DNA from 4 places in the Agrobacterium sp. CG160-95 genome. Region 4 is predicted to be linked to each of the others. Evidence: predicted binding sites of a transcription regulator. Region 4 holds the regulator's gene; each other region holds the start of a gene.
The links. Region 4 encodes LexA, which represses DNA repair genes until DNA is damaged. Its sites were predicted from a motif close to TGTTCNNNNTGTGTTCNG; they were not measured.
Positions count from the first base shown of each region.

Region 1 (4,213 bases), 1.1 Mb from region 4:
GCTGGCCTGACAAGACTATTGCTCCTATTCTGCCGCTGAAATCTTGCGGCCACACAACGTGTGGCCTTCATACAGGAGAGCATCATGCCCGAAGCCAGAAAGCCCGGACGCGGACGCGTCTATTCCTCCATCACCGAAACAATCGGCGATACGCCGATCGTGCGGCTGGACAAGCTGGCGAGGGAAAAGGGCGTGAAGGCCAATCTTCTCGCCAAGCTGGAGTTCTTCAACCCCATCGCCTCCGTGAAAGACCGCATTGGCGTTGCCATGATCGAAGCGCTGGAAGCCCAGGGCAAGATCACCCCCGGCAAAACGACGCTGGTTGAGCCGACCTCCGGCAACACGGGCATTGCGCTAGCCTTTGCCGCCGCCGCCAAGGGTTACAAGCTGATCTTGACCATGCCGGAAACGATGTCGGTCGAACGCCGGAAAATGCTCGCCTTGCTGGGCGCGGAACTGGTGTTGACTGAAGGCCCGAAGGGCATGAAGGGCGCCATCGCCAAGGCACAGGAACTGGCCGAAACCCTTCCAGACGCGATTATTCCCCAGCAGTTCGAAAACCCCGCAAACCCGGATATTCATCGCAAGACGACGGCGGAAGAAATCTGGAACGATACCGAGGGTGCTGTTGATATTTTTGTTTCGGGCATCGGCACGGGTGGCACTATCACCGGTACGGGCCAGGTGCTGAAATCCCGCAAGCCGGAGGTGAAGGTCATTGCCGTCGAGCCAGCCGACAGCCCGGTTCTTTCCGGTGGCAACCCCGGTCCGCACAAGATCCAGGGCATCGGCGCCGGTTTTGCACCCGCGATCCTCGACACTGGAATCTATGACGAAATCGTCACCGTGACCAATGACGACGCTTTTGAAATCGCCCGTCTGGTGGCGAAGCTGGAAGGCGTACCCGTCGGCATCTCCTCGGGCGCGGCACTCGCAGCGGCGATCAAGGTCGGCGCACGTGAGGAAAATGCCGGCAAGAATATCGTCGTCATCATTCCCTCCTTCGCGGAACGTTACCTTTCGACCGCCCTTTTCGAAGGGCTTGGGCTTTAAGCCGTTCCTCTTCGGTCAGGCCGCAAACGCGCGCCTGACCGCAATGACCGATTGTGCCGCCGGCCATCCGCCAGCGGCACAATTGTTTTAGCCGATAAAGGGCGAAGGAAGGCCGCTTATGCCGCCGCCGTCAGTCTTTCACCGGCAATGCGGTATGAAATGGCTTCCGCCACATGGATACGTCCGACAGTTTGTTTGCCGTCCAAATCAGCCAATGTGCGGGCGACCTTGAGAATGCGATGATAACCGCGTGCGGAGAACTTCAACCGTTCGGCAGCATCGCGCAGCAATTGCAGCCCGGACGCATCGGGCTCCGCATATTTTTCGATCAGCGTTGTCGTGCAGCGAGCGTTGGTGCGAATGCCTGAAGAGCCCGCCGCCGCATAACGCTCCTGCTGCGCAAGGCGGGCGCAAGCGACACGGGCGGCCACCACCGAACTCGGTTCGGCAGTCATGGGACGGATGAGGTCAGTGGCGGAGACGGCGGGAACGTCGATGCGGATATCGATGCGATCCATCAGCGGGCCGGAAATGCGGGCCTGATAATCTGTCATGCAACGTGGCCCTCTGGCGCAAGTGAAACCCGGCTCCCCCGCTCTGCCGCACCGGCAGGGGTTCATCGCAGCGACAAGCTGGATTTCCGCCGGATAGGTGACGCGGTGATTGGCACGGGCAACGATGCATTCGCCCGTTTCCAGCGGCTGGCGCAGCGCATCCAGCACCTGTGGCGCAAACTCCGGGAACTCATCGAGGAAAAGAACGCCGTGGTGGGCAAGTGAAGCCTCACCCGGCTTGGCACGCAGCCCTCCGCCGATCAGCGCGGCCATGGTGGCGGAATGGTGTGGCGTGCGAAACGGTCTGCGGTCCGACAGCTTGCCGCCGGACAATTGGCCGGCGATGGAATGGACCATGGACACTTCCAGCAATTCCGCAGCCTCGAGAGGCGGCAGAATTGAGGGCAAGCGCGCAGCGAGCATGGATTTACCGGAGCCGGGCGGGCCAACCATCAGCAGATTATGGCCACCGGCAGCTGCCACCTCCAACGCGCGCCGGGCCGTCTCCTGCCCCTTGATATCGGCCAGATCCGGCAAATTGACCGGATTAGCACGGATGGCGGGCATCGGGCGGGAGAGAAGCTGGGTGCCGCGAAAATGGTTGGCAAGCGCAATAAGGCTGCGTGGGGCGAGAATATCGATGCCAGCCCCGGCCCAGGCTGCTTCCGGCCCGCTATCAGCCGGGCAAATCAAACCCTTCCCGAGCGCATTGGCACCGATGGCCGCGGGCAGAGCGCCCGAAACCGTGCCGATGGTGCCATCGAGATTGAGTTCGCCGAGAACCACATATTGCCCGAGCGCTTCCGCCGGTATCGCTCCCAAAGCGGCCATGAGACCCAAAGCGATCGGAAGATCGAAATGCGATCCTTCCTTGGGCAAATCCGCAGGCGCCAGATTGACCGTGACTTTTTTTGCCGGCAGCGCCAGACCGGAGGCGTGGAGCGCGGCCTGCACACGCTCCCGGCTTTCCGCCACCGCCTTGTCCGGCAGGCCGACGATCTGGATGCCGACTTTTCCGGGTGCGACCATCACCTGCACCTCGACCGGCACACCCTCTATTCCCTGAAATGCAACCGTATTGACCCGTGCCACCATGGCCTGCCCCCGCAAACCGGCCACAACATCAAAGCATTATGCCCCGATGGCGGCCACTCTCAAGTAACCTGCCACAGAGAAAAGAATAAAACAAGAACATTAAGCGAACAATTTCGCGCGAACGGTGTATTTCAGTTGTATAGAGTTGTGCACGCGGAACAAACGCAGGTGGCGAGGAAATTGCCTCAGAAATCCTGTGCTTCGCGCTTTTTCTCGATCGCATCCCACAACAGGCTTGCCACATCGGCACCGCCGAATTTCTGCACTTCACGAATGCCTGTCGGTGAGGTGACGTTGATTTCCGTGAGGTAATCGCCGATCACATCGATGCCAACGAACAGGAAACCGCGCTCGCGCAGGGCGGGGCCGATGCGGCGGCAGATTTCCCTCTCACGCGCGGTGAGTTCCGTTGGCTCCGGGCGGCCGCCGGCATGCATGTTGGAGCGGGCATCATTTTCCGCCGGCACGCGGTTGATCGCGCCCACGGGCTCGCCATCCACCAGAAGGATACGCTTGTCGCCCTTGCGAACATCCGGCAAGTATTCCTGGGCGATATAGGGTTCGCGGAACATCTGGCCGAACATTTCCAGCAGCGATGAGAAATTGCGGTCGTCCCGCGCGGAATGGAAGACGCCTGCACCACCATTGCCATAAAGCGGCTTGAGGATGATATCGCCCATTTCATTGCGGAAGCGGGCGATTTCAGAGACATCCTTGGTGATCAGCGTCTTCGGCATCAGATCGGCGAATTCGGTGACGAAAATCTTTTCCGGCGAGTTGCGGACCCAGGCGGGATCGTTGACAACAAGCGTTTTGGGATGAATGCGCTCGAGTAAATGGGTCGATGTGATGTAGGCCATGTCGAATGGCGGATCCTGTCGCAGATGAATGACATCCATGGTCGAGAGATCGACCCGCTCCGGCTCCGAGAGCGAAAAATGGTCGCCCTTGATATCGCGCAGTTCCATCTGTTCGACGGTCGCGTAGATCTTGCCATCCCGCATGGAGAGGCGTTCGGGGGTATAGTGAAACAGCCGGTATCCACGTGCCTGCGCCTCAAGGCTCATGGCGAAGGTGGAGTCGCCGGCGATATTGATGCCGGAGACATGATCCATCTGGATCGCGACGTTCTTGATCTTCGCCATGCGCATCTTCCTCTTGCAGCATGCGGACGCTTCGCGGTTCCGCCGTGCCCATTGCCTCGTCTGTTCGCGATTCCCCGCAGGACCGGAAGAGACCCGGAAATGCTTCAGAAAACCCTGAAGATGTAGGGCAGCGACCATTCAAACGCAACTGCTGCGAGGGGTGCTTTTTGTGAGTTTTATTGAACCTCCAGAATTCCGCAGGTGGCGCTGCGCAGAGCCTCACCTGACGGAGTGTTTTACCAGTTCAGGCCGCCAGCTTGTAGGAACGACCGGCAAACAGCTTGTTCTTGACCCGGTAGGCCAGAGCCAGCGCCGTGGGGAAAGGACGGCGCATGAAGGCAACCTTGCGGACATACTCATCCACGC
Region 1 covers NZ_JBNWDU010000001.1:1,112,816-1,117,028, forward strand. Annotated here, with positions in the region: gene cysK (cysteine synthase A) at 85-1,053, shown strand; gene ACQZ63_RS05520 (YifB family Mg chelatase-like AAA ATPase) at 1,170-2,702, opposite strand; gene gshB (glutathione synthase) at 2,888-3,847, opposite strand; gene ACQZ63_RS05530 (cupin domain-containing protein) at 4,092-4,213, opposite strand, start outside.
Region 1: a site for LexA is predicted at 2,795-2,812, ahead of ACQZ63_RS05520 (YifB family Mg chelatase-like AAA ATPase). Genes of this name have one in related genera too.

Region 2 (4,213 bases), on a different contig from region 4:
CATGCGGATGTGTGCATGACGGGAGCATCGGCGGTAACGGGTACCCTCCTCACGGAATCGGCATTGGAAGTCGCATCGCTCAAGCGCGCCATGATTTCTTCCGCCCGCCGAACGATTCTGCTGGTGGACAGTTCAAAGTTTGCCGCGCCAGGTTTTTGCACGCTTTGCGACGTCTCCGAAATCGATGAAGTGATCACCGACGACGGAGCACCGGAGGACGCCATAAACACCTTACGTTCGGCGGAACGGACAGTCACGCTGGTCTCCGCTTCGAAAACGCTCAAATAGGGCTTCCCCCAGCTGACATCCAGGGCGAAGCGGGCGGGACGGAAGTTTGCAAGCAGCGGATGCTCCTTTCCCGCGACGATTTCACCGGCCAACAGTTCACCCGCGCGAGTAAACCAGCATTGACCGCCTTGAGCGGAATCGAACCATCGGCCTGTACCTCGGTATTGTTAAGTAACTGAAATTTCGGTCACCTGATAGATGCGAAACAGTTCTTCATGGCATAACGCGAAGCATTTTGACGCATCTCGCCGTCTCAGTCGCCATCACTGTTTCGTGCGCGTTCTTCATCGCTATCGAACTCGACGGGCGACAGATCACCCCAGTCAACAAGCACCCTTCCATGCTCGTCGACCTGGCCGGCATCAATCTTGTCAGATGCGATCAGCAGGATCCGTGCCTTATCCCGATCGAAGATCTCGGTCGGGCTAAGGCTATCCAACGCGATCCGGACCAGCGAGCGGTAGGTGACGAAGCCTGTATGGCGCTGTCCCTTGTAGTCAAAGGCAAATGCCATCCACTCACGGCCGTCAACGGGATCACGGCGAAACAGGCGCGGCATCGCCTTGCGAAGACGAACCCCTACCCCGCCCCCGTTTTCCGGAATGAAGATCACGCCATGCGATTCGAGAGCGACCTTGACCGCATGAGACGTTTTCGGATGGTAGGCGCGATTGCCGCGCTCGAAATCTGCGATTGTCTTTTTAGCGATGCGCGAACGTTCGGACAGTTCGATTTGAGACCAATCGACAAGGGCCCGCCCCGCCCTGCATTGTTCAGCTGTAATCATGATATTACTCCAAAAGATATCATATTGCAGCTAATATGTTACTTTTAGAGTAAAATCAAGGATGCTCGCGCGATGAAATCAAACAGCAGTCCTGCCCCCTCTCGCGGCTGGCGCCGAAGCCGGGTGGCAAGATTCGCACTTTTCTCGGGAAAACAGGCTGTCGAACTGAAGTGACAGAACTTTAAATTCGGATGAAAGAGGGGCCGCCCTGAGGCGGCCCCCTACCATTTCAAGCTAATTCAGGATCGTAATACATCGAATCGTCGACGCTCCCACCCGTCTCGAACTCCGGCTCGAAGTACCCGACACGGCTGGCAGCACGACGCATTGTCATGATGCTCGTGAACTTGATCTTATCGCCGTGGAACGCCCGATCCTGATCCTGCTCACCGTTGAGCGACCCCGACAGTGTTGCGATCAAACTATCGTCATGAGACTCCACGTTCGTCTCCTCGATGTAGAGCTCATCGAAATAGGCGTTGGTCGTTGCGATCTCTCCAGCGAGTTCGTTTTCAATTACCATGGGGTCGCGCTGGATGTAATCGTTGATGTCATCACTCAGGTAGGTCGAATCCCATATCTCTCCCCTGAAATGCCCAGCCGCCTCAAGAGACGTCGAAATAATCTCTGCTATGACCCTGCCGTCGGGAAGCTCAGCAGGGACGTTAGAGAGCTCCGCACGCCGCCGGTTGATACCATCAATGTCCGGAATAAGGATTTCAGCCTCTTCCAAGGAGGATAGAGGAAACGTGACATCAGCTTGTAGAGCGGCAGCTGTCCCGTAACCGAAGTAAGCTGCAACAAGCTCATGGGCATGGGACGAACGAAGTTTCTCGCCGCTCATATTTCGATAGGTTACGCGCAGATGATCTGCGCAATCTTTTTGGATAGTCATGACAAATCCAATTCACACCGGCGTCGTGGAGGGGTGGTCGCAAGCGCTTTATGAACACCCTGCGCCGGCTGAATGGTTGCCGTTCAGGATACAGTCTTGGATATGCCGCCTTTTGGGTCGCTTGCAGCCCTGGCGCTCGGCTCCGTCAACAAAAGATAGCAAAACTTTTACGGATTGCAAGCGATGCAGCGCTCCTCGATGCATGACCCTTCAACGGGTTGCAATTTCCATCCACCATGATACGTTCTTGTTTTGTTCTCGTTCGTTACCGCAGACTGTTGGATAGTGAAATGAATAACACTGCCCAAATTAGAAAGATAATCCACGTGGATATGGACGCCTTCTACGCATCCGTGGAGCAGCGCGACAATCCGGATCTTCGTGGGAAACCGATAGCGGTCGGAGGTTCAGGCGCCCGAGGCGTGCTGACCACGGCGAGCTATGAGGCGCGCGTCTTTGGCATTCATTCGGCAATGCCATCGGTAACTGCTGCCCGCAAATGCCCTGACCTGATTTTCGTGAAACCGCGATTCGAAGTCTATCGCGAAGTCTCCCGGCAAATTCGCGAAATTTTCGCCGAGTACACGTCTTTGGTCGAACCCTTGTCACTGGATGAGGCCTATCTTGATGTGACCGAAAATCTAAAGGAAATGCCGATCGCGACGGAAATCGCCTTGGAGATACGCACGAAGATCAAAGCGGTTACTGGTTTGAATGCGTCCGCCGGCATTTCTTACAACAAATTTCTCGCAAAGATGGCCTCGGATCTCAACAAGCCCGACGGGCAGGCCGTCATCACCCCAAAGAACGGGCCTACCTTTGTAGAAGGACTTGCGGTCAAGAAGTTTCATGGCGTCGGTCCGGCCACCGCGGAAAAGATGCATCGGCTTGGTATCGAAACCGGGGCGGATCTGAAAACGAAATCGCTGCAATTCTTGTCACAGCACTTTGGGAAGTCGGGTGGCTATTTCTATGGAATCGCCCGCGGTATCGATGAGCGTCGGGTGCGATCGGATCGGGTGCGAAAGTCGGTAGGAGCAGAAGATACCTTCATCCAAGACATCAATGACCTGGGGCTTGCCAGGGACGAGCTGAAGCCGCTTGCGGATAAGGTTTGGGGCTATTGCAGGTCGTCGGGTATCGAGGCCAAAACCGTGACCGTGAAGATCAAATATTCGGATTTCACGCAAGCAACACGAAGCAAGACAAGCGTCCTACCCTTTGCAGATGGCCGTGACGTTCTCCGTATCGCAACTGAACTGCTGACGACGGTTTACCCTTTCAAACTTTCCGTCCGCTTGCTCGGCGTTACGTTGTCATCACTGACGAAAGCGGACAGAAACGACGCCGACTTCGAAAAGCCGCAGCTCCACTTCAATTTGTAGTTTTGCACCACGCCGACTAAAAATAGCCTCGACCCAATCCGCCGCACCAATTGCAGTCACGCGGGCGCCCAAAATTCTTCTGACATTGCTCTATCTCGATTGCTCATGACCGCATGGGCAAAAACAGGATTCTCCTCAACAGAGCGCTCCAGAATGCCCGACAGAAGCGAAAGGTTCACAAGCTGTTGAGGCTTCAATGTTTGGCGAGTTTCCACCAAATCATCGTCCGCTGTCGCACAAATAAATGAGAAATATTTGCCCAGCAAGCCGACCACAACATCTGAGATCTGAATTCCTGGTTCACTGTGGGAGACGACGAACCGAAAATGGTTCATCTTCGTCTTGCCGTCGACGAAGGTCAAATCTTTGAGGTAGTCGATAACGAGCTCCTCGACGTCCAGGATGTGCGACGCGTTCTTAAGGATATAAAGACGCTCCAGAAAAAAATGACCGAAGCTATCGACCAGAACATTGGGAGCTTCTGCCTCAAGGAAGGGAAGCGATTTGATCTTTCGCCCCAGCTGCAACACGCCCTTTAGCATCATGTAATTGAAGTGATCGAGCAAATCGGATCGAGCTTCGGCGAGGTCCAACAGGTCATCAATGAAGTCACACCTCCTCTCGGAACCGACATTGGGAAATGTGTAGCGCCGGAAGAGATTAATTAAGCCTTCGAAATCGTATCGGAGAATTGAAAAAAGATCGTTTTTGAGAGAACGCTCAAAAGGGATGAGATGCGTCGCCACGTCGTCCGACAAAATGGAATCAATAATATCGACAATGCTCCAATAAATTGGATCAACGACCGAATAGTGGACATAGAGGCCCTGCTCGCTGATCCAGCGCAGAAACGTCTCC
Region 2 covers NZ_JBNWDU010000009.1:61,425-65,637, reverse strand. Annotated here, with positions in the region: gene ACQZ63_RS24410 (DeoR/GlpR family DNA-binding transcription regulator) at 1-288, shown strand, start outside; gene ACQZ63_RS24405 (helix-turn-helix domain-containing protein) at 542-1,075, opposite strand; gene ACQZ63_RS24400 (hypothetical protein) at 1,305-1,970, opposite strand; gene dinB (DNA polymerase IV) at 2,261-3,355, shown strand; gene ACQZ63_RS24390 (DUF3800 domain-containing protein) at 3,412-4,213, opposite strand, start outside.
Region 2: a site for LexA is predicted at 2,213-2,230, ahead of dinB (DNA polymerase IV). Genes of this name have one in related genera too.

Region 3 (4,213 bases), 1.0 Mb from region 4:
GATCGCCATTGCGCGTCACATCCAGCCGGTCGAGCGTTCTGACCGGGCTGGTCGCCTGACAATGAACCGAGCGGAAAGTGGTAAAATCGTGCCGGCCGACGAGCATCTGTGCAGCTTCATGCATGCGTTCGTGGTCCAGATCTTTCGATACCCACCATGCGCGCTTGTGCTCGAGTGCCAGCCGCGCTTTCCGGCAAATGATGCGGTACAGATAATGGCGGCGAAGCGCGGAGAAGCGCGCGTCGAAATCCTCGGTCACCGCCGTTACGTCGATAACCGAGACGGCCTCTTTCGCCATGGCCAGATGGGCGTTGAGAGCATTGCGAAGCTTATATGGCGCCCAATCGCGGGAAAGATCGACATGGGCTACCTGTCCCACGGCATGCACGCCGGAATCGGTGCGGCCAGCGCCGCGAATCGACACAGTCTCGCCGGTCAGCGACCGGACGGCAGCTTCAAGCGCGCCCTGAACCGAAGGGCCGTTGTCCTGTCTCTGCCAGCCGAAGTAAGGCGTACCGTCATATTCGACGGTCATGCGGAAACGCGGCATCAGCCGAGCCTCGTTCTGGCGGGAACGGGTGTGCCACGAACGAAATCGGCAGCCGACAGCGGCTTGCCACCTGCCTTCTGCAAACGGGTAAGCCGCACCGCGCCACTGCCGCAGGCGATGGTCAGGGCGTCATCGAGCACAGCGCCTGCTTCGCCCATACCGCTCGCCAGTTCTGACGCCAGAACCTTGACGCGCTCGGCCTTACCGCCGATTTCCATTTCCAGCCAGGCGCCGGGGAAAGGCGAAAGGCCGCGGATATGGTTATGGACGTCCTGTGCCGGCCGGGAAAAATTAATCCGGGTCTCGCCCTTGTCGATTTTCGAGGCATAAACGACGCCTTCTTCCGGCTGCGCAACGAGAGGAAGATCGTCTGCTTCCAGCTTGTCCATCGCCTGCCGCATCAGCCGCGCGCCTGTCAGCATCAGGCTGTCGTGCAATTCACCTGCCGTGGTATTCTCACCGATCGTGACCTTGGCGGTCAGCGCCACCGGGCCGGTATCGAGCCCCTTTTCCATTTTCATGACCATCATGCCCGTCTCGGCATCGCCAGCCATGATCGCCCGCTGAATGGGAGCAGCGCCGCGCCAGCGCGGCAGCAACGAGGCGTGGCCGTTATAGCAGCCAAGACGCGTACCGCTCAGGATCGCCTCGGGCAATAGCAGCCCATAGGCAACGACAACAGCGACATCGGCGTTGAATTCCCTGAATTGCTGCCGGTCTCCCTCGGCCTTGAAATTTACCGGCGTCAGCACGGGCAGACCCAGCAGTTCGGCCGCCTGATGCACCGGCGATTTCTGCAGATCGAGGCCACGGCGACCGCCTGGACGCGGCGGCTGCGTATAAACGGCAACGACCTCGTGACCAGCCTCCACCAATGCACGCAGCGTGGGAACGGAAAAATCCGGCGTGCCCATGAAAATGATGCGAAGAGCCATATCGCCCCCTGCCCTCTATGCCGGTCCGTCTAAATATTTAAGACGAATCAGACCTTAGCGCGGGCTGCTTTGGTGAATTTCTTGATGACCATTTCTCGCTTCAGGCGCGAAATATGGTCGATGAACAGAATGCCGTTCAGGTGGTCGATCTCATGCTGCAGACACGTCGCCAGAAGTCCGTCCGCATCGACCGTCTGCTGCTTGCCGTCACGATCGACATATCGCACTGTCAGGGATGCGGGACGCTCTACCTCGGCATAATAATCGGGAATGGAGAGACACCCTTCCTCATATGCCGAGACGTCGTCCGACACTTTGAGGATTTCCGGATTGATGAAGACGACCGGCTTTTTCTCCTCGTCCTCGCGCGAAACGTCGATCACCAGCATGCGGCGCGGCACGCCCACCTGAATGGCGGCAAGGCCGATACCCGGCGCATCATACATGGTTTCAAGCATATCGTCGGCAAGGCGCAACACTTCGGCATCCACCTGTTCGATGGGCCTTGATTGCTGGCGCAGCACGGGATCGGGCAAAATGATAAGCGGTTTGATAGTCATGGCTTCCCATAACGTATCTCTTGCGCTGAGGAAATAAAAAATACGCGGTCGAAATGAGACCTTCGCCTGGTTTTGCCCGACTCAATTCCGCCGCATGAATGTTCTTGTTTTGATCTTACGAATCACTGGAAATCTGGTAGATTTAGCCATGAGTATCGATTTCTCTTTTCTCCTCGATCCCGCCTTGCGGGCCGGCTCCGTCGACATCAGCTTCGGCGGGCTTCTTGCGGCTCTCGTTTTCGGCCTTTCCGCTTTCTGGATGGTCACGAAAAGTCGTGGGAAAAAAGCGGAAGCCGATGGTGAAATTTCCGATCTGTTGAAGACCCAGTCGGAACTGCACGGCCGGATCGCGGCGATGGCCGAGACGCTCGGCACGCGCCAGAGCGAGATGGGCCAGACGATCAACCAGCGCCTCGACGGCATGTCGCAGCGGCTGGGCGAGACGCTGACCGAGCAGACCCGGTCGACGCACGAGAATCTAAGCCGCCTGCAGGAGCGGCTTGCGGTTATCGATGCCGCGCAGGGTAATATTCAGGATCTGGCAAAGGACGTGGTCGGGCTTCAGGCGATCCTCTCCAACAAGCAGACGCGCGGCGCTTTCGGGCAGGCGCGCATGGAAGCGCTGATCGCCGATGCGCTTCCCGCCGGGGCCTTTCAGCTTCAGCCCACGCTTTCGAATGGCTACCGACCGGACTGCATCATCAGGATGCCGAATAACGCCCCGTCCCTCGTCATCGATGCCAAGTTTCCGCTGGAGGCGTGGAATGCGCTGAAGGCGGATGAAACGCCCGAGGGCAAACGGGCTGCGACCCAGCAGTTCCGCCGCGATATGGAAGTGCATATTCGCGACGTGGCGGAGAAATATCTGATACGCGGCGAAACGCAGGATACGGCCTTCATCTTCGTGCCGTCGGAATCGATCTTCGCCGATATTCACCAGCATTTCGAATATCTCGTGCAGCGTGCCCATCGCGCCCGTGTCGTCATTGTCTCGCCATCGCTTTTGATGCTGTCGGTGCAGGTTATCCAGTCGGTGCTGAAGGACCAGCGCATGCGCGAGCAGGCGCACCTCATTCAGGGTGAAGTCGCGCTTCTCATGGATGACGTGCGGCGGCTGGACGACCGGACGCGCAAGCTGCAAGCCCATTTCGGGCTGGCGCAGAAAGATGTCGACATGATGCTGATCTCCTCCGACAAGGTGCTGGCGCGTGGCCAGAAGATCGAGGGACTCGATTTTTCGCCGACGGAAAAGGAGACCTCCCATAGCGAAATCGAGCAGGCGCGACGCTTTGCAGAGAACAGGGCAGGAACGGCCAAGTTGCGGGTGGTTGACGACGAGTGATCCCCTCGGGCAAAGTCGCCGCCTTGCTTTGAATTTCATACGGACATGCCCTGATGATTACTGTTTTCGGCTCCATCAACATGGATCTCGTCGCCACCGCCAAACGCCTGCCCAAACCCGGTGAAACCGTGACGGGAGAGACCTTTTCCACGGCGGCCGGCGGAAAGGGAGCCAATCAGGCGCTTGCCGCACGGCGCGCAGGTGCAACGGTCAAAATGGCGGGCGCTACGGGTGATGACACCTTTGCCGCGCCAGCGCTGACATTGCTGCGCGATGCCGGCACCGATCTATCGCTCGTCAAGACCGCGCCCGGCCCCACGGGAACCGCCGTAATCCTGATCGGTGAAGGCGGGGAGAACATGATCTCGGTCATTCCCGCCGCCAATGGCGAAGTTTCCGCATCCGACGCCGCAAGAGCCGTGGCGGAGATGGCAGCGGGCGATATTCTGATGCTTCAGTTCGAGGTGCCCGCACCCTCAATCGAAGCAGCACTGACGGCCGCGAAGGCTAAACGCATCACCACTATCATCAATACCGCGCCGCTGACCGCGGACGGGCCGCGCCTTGCCAGCCTTGCCGATATCGTCATCGCCAATGAGACCGAGTTCGAACTGCTGATCGGCAAAAATGGACTTTCAGCCTCCGAACGGGAAAATGAACTCAAATCCCTGCATGAGCAGACCGGCCAGACATTGATCGTGACGCTTGGTGCTGATGGCGTGATCGCCATTCGCAACGGCAAGGTCTTCAAGGCGTCCGGTCTCAAGATCGAGCCGGTCGATACTGTTGGCGCTGGCGATACATTCTGCGGTTATCTCGCCGCCAG
Region 3 covers NZ_JBNWDU010000001.1:1,056,389-1,060,601, forward strand. Annotated here, with positions in the region: gene truA (tRNA pseudouridine(38-40) synthase TruA) at 1-550, opposite strand, end outside; gene fmt (methionyl-tRNA formyltransferase) at 550-1,485, opposite strand; gene def (peptide deformylase) at 1,533-2,045, opposite strand; gene ACQZ63_RS05255 (DNA recombination protein RmuC) at 2,194-3,387, shown strand; gene ACQZ63_RS05260 (ribokinase) at 3,441-4,213, shown strand, end outside.
Region 3: a site for LexA is predicted at 2,145-2,162, ahead of ACQZ63_RS05255 (DNA recombination protein RmuC). Genes of this name have one in related genera too.

Region 4 (4,213 bases):
CCGTTGGCGCACGGATCGCGAAAGGCTGTTCATCGGGCGCAAGCCCGCATGGCTGAAGGTGGCGGAAATGATGGGCGCGGTCATTGGCGGCGTTATCACGACGTCGCTGATCGGGGGCCTTTCTACGGCGATCTATTCGGCCGAACATTTTCACCGTGTCACCACCTATGGACTGTTCGCCAATCTGGCTGCAATGCCGCTCATGTCGCTGATCGTCATGCCATTCGCTCTTATCGCCATGCTGCTGATGCCCTTCGGGCTCGACGCGCCGTTCCTGAAGATCATGGGTTATGGCATGGCACTCGTCATCGAGGTTGCAAACGAGGTGGCCTCCTGGGGCGGCAGCGCAGCGACGGGGCGTCCGCATGGCTGGTTTATCGGTTTGGCTTCGGTGGGTTTCCTGCTGCTGACATTGCTGCGCAGCCGGCTTGCACTTCTTGGCATCCCGTTTCTGCTCTTGGCCTTCGGCGTGTCGGCAGTTACGGCCTATCGTGATCTGCCGGATCTATTGATTCACGAGGACGGCGAATTGGTGGCACTCGTGGAGGATGGCAAGGTCTCAACCACAAAAGCCCGTCCGCAGGGCTTCGTTTACGGCCAGTGGCAAAGGGCGCTGCTGCTGCCGGAAAAAACCGTGCCGCCGGGTTTTATAAATGGCGAGAGCACGGCAAATACTGCTGGTTCTGCCTCGAGATCGAAACTGTCGCCGGAAGACATGGCTGTGGTGGTGCGCGAGATGACGGCGGCGCTCAAAGACGCCAAAGCTGGCGTCTTCACCTGCAGGAAAGACATATGGTGCGTAGCGAGCGCCGCGAGCGGAGAGTGGATTGTCGTTCTGGAAGATGGCCGCTTCGCCGGAAAAGCCTGCGATATTGCCGATATCGTCGTTGTTTCCCGCAGAACCTCTTTTTCTCAGTGCCGCTCGGGTGCACTCCTGCTCAGCCGTGACATCTTGCGGCGTCTCGGTTCCGTGGAAATAGATTTTGCTGACAAGAGGGAGGAGGGTGTGGCGAGCGGGCTGCGCGCCGCAATCGCCGGAACGGACAGGCCCTGGAGCCAGCACCGTTATTACGACTGGAAAAGCGGACGTTTCGACCGTGATCTGCCGCAGCCCATCATCCGGCTGCTGGCGGCGTCGCAATGACTGCCGCCAGCATGGATCATCGGGCCTTGGCGCGCAAATCTTCAGTCAATTCGCCGATCTCGCCAACTTCCTCTTCATGACCAGCGTCGCGCCAGCTCTCCTTCAAACCGGCCTCGTACCATTCTTGCATGGCAGGCAGGGCGAGCAGCCGGTCGCAATAGGCTTTCGCTGCTGGCGAAAGATCCGCGCTGCCATAGGTCTGGAAACGGAATGCAACCGGGCAGAAGAAAGCATCGACCGCCGTGAACTTTTGACCGGCAAGATATGGCCCGCCGAATTTTGTAAGACCCTCGCTCCACAACGCATCAATCCGCTTTATATCGGCCTTAAGTCCGGCATCGCCGCCCCTGGGTTTGACCCGAATGCCCACCGACATGGGATAGAGATTGCGCAGCGAGGAAAAGCCGGCATGCATCTCACTTGCGGCCGAACGCGACCATGCCCTCGCATGCTTGTCGCTTGCCCAGACGCTCTGGTGTCTTTCAGCAAGATATTCGACGATCGAAAGCGTTTCCCAAACCGTCATACCCTCGTCGACCAGGCAGGGCACCTTGCCCGTCGGCGAAAAGGAGGAGAAGGAGACGCCTTCGCCGAACGGAATGAGCTTTTCATCAAAGGCGATACCGAGCGTGCGCATCAATACCCACGGCCGCAGCGACCATGAAGAATAGTTCTTGTTGGCTATATAAAGATCGTACATGGCGTATCTCCCGGATATGACGCGTATTTCTACACCTGCCAAGCGTTCACGGAATATCGAAAATTATCCATGGCTCCCATAAACGCCGTTGATGAATGGTGATGTGGGGTCACTGAGAGCGCGCCTTGCGATAAGTCACCCTTTGGTGACCACTAAAACTGACTGCGCAACACGACAGAACAACGTCGCTAAAAAACAGCGGATGGGATCGCTTCGACAATTATAGCGAACAGCCCATTCGCCACCACGCCTGTAGCGAAACCGAAGCATCTTTATGGAGTAGGAACTCAGTTTAGAAAGGGCAACGCGCATAGGCTGAATGGCGCATATCCTCGTGCACCCGCAAAAGCACGCCACGTTTGGAAACAGCCAAACCCGATTATAGGCGCCATCTTCACGATGACGCCTATTGTAAAGTGAATACGTTCGGTTCGATAAGATCAATGGTAGCGGCGGATCAGCCCCACCAGCTTGCCCTGAATTTTCACCCGGTCGGGCCCGAAGATACGGGTCTCATAGGCTGGGTTTGCCGCCTCGAGCGCAATGGAGGCTCCCTTGCGGCGGAAGCGCTTCAGCGTGGCTTCCTCGTCATCCACCAGAGCCACAACGATGTCCCCGGGATTGGCGGTGTTGCCGTTGCGGATGATGACTGTGTCGCCGTCGAAAATGCCGGCCTCGATCATCGAATCACCCTTGACCTCAAGAGCGTAATGTTCGCCCGTGCCAAGCATGTCTACTGGCACGGCCACATCATGGGTGTTGTTCTGGATGGCGGAAATCGGCACGCCCGCAGCGATGCGGCCCATGACCGGCACGGTGACAGCCCCGCCCAGATCATTGGCCGGCGTCTTGGGGGCAGGGGCCGGTTCCGGCGTCTTGGGCTTGCCAAGGCTGCCTTCGATAACGCTCGGCGAAAAGCCGCGCTGCGGCCTTGCACCCGGCGTATAAGCCTCGGGCAGCTTGATGACTTCCAGCGCCCGGGCTCTATTCGGTAGCCGACGAATGAACCCGCGCTCTTCGAGAGCGGTTATCAGGCGGTGGATGCCGGATTTCGAAGCAAGATCGAGTGCGTCCTTCATTTCATCGAAGGAGGGCGGCACGCCGGACTCTTTCATTCGTTCATGAATGAAGAGAAGCAATTCCTGCTGTTTGCGCGTGAGCATGAGGAAAACACCCTTTAGAATCGTAGTGGAAGTCGCGAAACAAATACAGAACGAACACTATATGTTCCATATGTGTTCTGCAATCCCCTAAAATTTCGTGAAGGTGCCATCTGTTGCTGTGATGATTTGCCTCATAGCACGCAATTGTGCTTTTGTGCGGTCGAAACCGTCCCGGCATGCTCCGGGCGGAAGGCCGGCAGGATACATTTTCATGACGAAACCCTATAGCGTTGACCATCTCGTTTTGCCCGTGGAAGTCATAGGCGTCGCCGTGAAGCGCCTCGTCAGTCTTGGCTTTACGGTTGCGCCGGAGGCTCTGCATCCTTTCGGCACCCAAAATGCCTGCGTATTTTTCGCCGATGGCACCTATCTGGAGCCGCTCGCAATTGCTGATCCGGCTAAATATAATGCGTCAATAGAGAGGGGTGATGTGTTCACCGGCAGGGATGTGGCCTTCCGGCAACGGGACGGGCAGGAGGGTTTTTCGGCTCTTGTCGCCAGGACTGAAGACGCCTTGGTTGACCATGAGCGGTTTCGGGCAGCCGGCCTTTCGGCGGGCGATGTTTTCGAGTTTTCGCGGCCTGTTCGGATGTCGGATGGCTCGCAAGGCGAGGCGGCGTTCCGGCTGGCTTTTGCGGCAAGCGGAGCGGCCGCGGATTTCTTTTTGTTCAGTTGTCAACGGCTTCAAGCCCTTCCGGGCGATCGCACCATGCTGGAGCGCCACGCCAATGGTGTCACCGGCCTGAGTGAAATCGTCCTGTTTTCCGGCGGCAATATGAAGGTGGCGGGCCTGATCGAGACAGTGTTTGCCTGTGAAGGCAAATGGTCTCCGGGCGGTGATATGGTTTTCGCGACCGGCAATGCCAGCATCAGATTGACCGGAAAACCGCCTTTCGGCGGGCAGACCCTGAATGCTCAGGATGGCAACGAAGGCGGATTGCGCGGCGCGGGCATCGTCTTTTCGTCACACGATCTTGCCGTGACAGAGGCGGTGCTTGCTGCTAATGGCGTGTCCTGCGCAAAAGCGGACGGCCGTCTGGTGGTGCCCGCGGCACCCGGTCAGGGCGTTGCCTTCGCCTTCGAGGAAAAATGATGAGCGTTACGAACAATCTTAAAGTCACTGCCGGCGACGGCGCCAGCAAGGTTTCCTTCTCGAATACCGAGCGGTTTTCGCTGATTGCCGGTCCGTGCCAGATGGAAAGCCGC
Region 4 covers NZ_JBNWDU010000001.1:58,480-62,692, reverse strand. Annotated here, with positions in the region: gene ACQZ63_RS00340 (ComEC/Rec2 family competence protein) at 1-1,144, shown strand, start outside; gene ACQZ63_RS00335 (glutathione S-transferase family protein) at 1,161-1,844, opposite strand; gene lexA (transcriptional repressor LexA) at 2,285-3,007, opposite strand; gene ACQZ63_RS00325 (VOC family protein) at 3,219-4,100, shown strand; gene kdsA (3-deoxy-8-phosphooctulonate synthase) at 4,100-4,213, shown strand, end outside.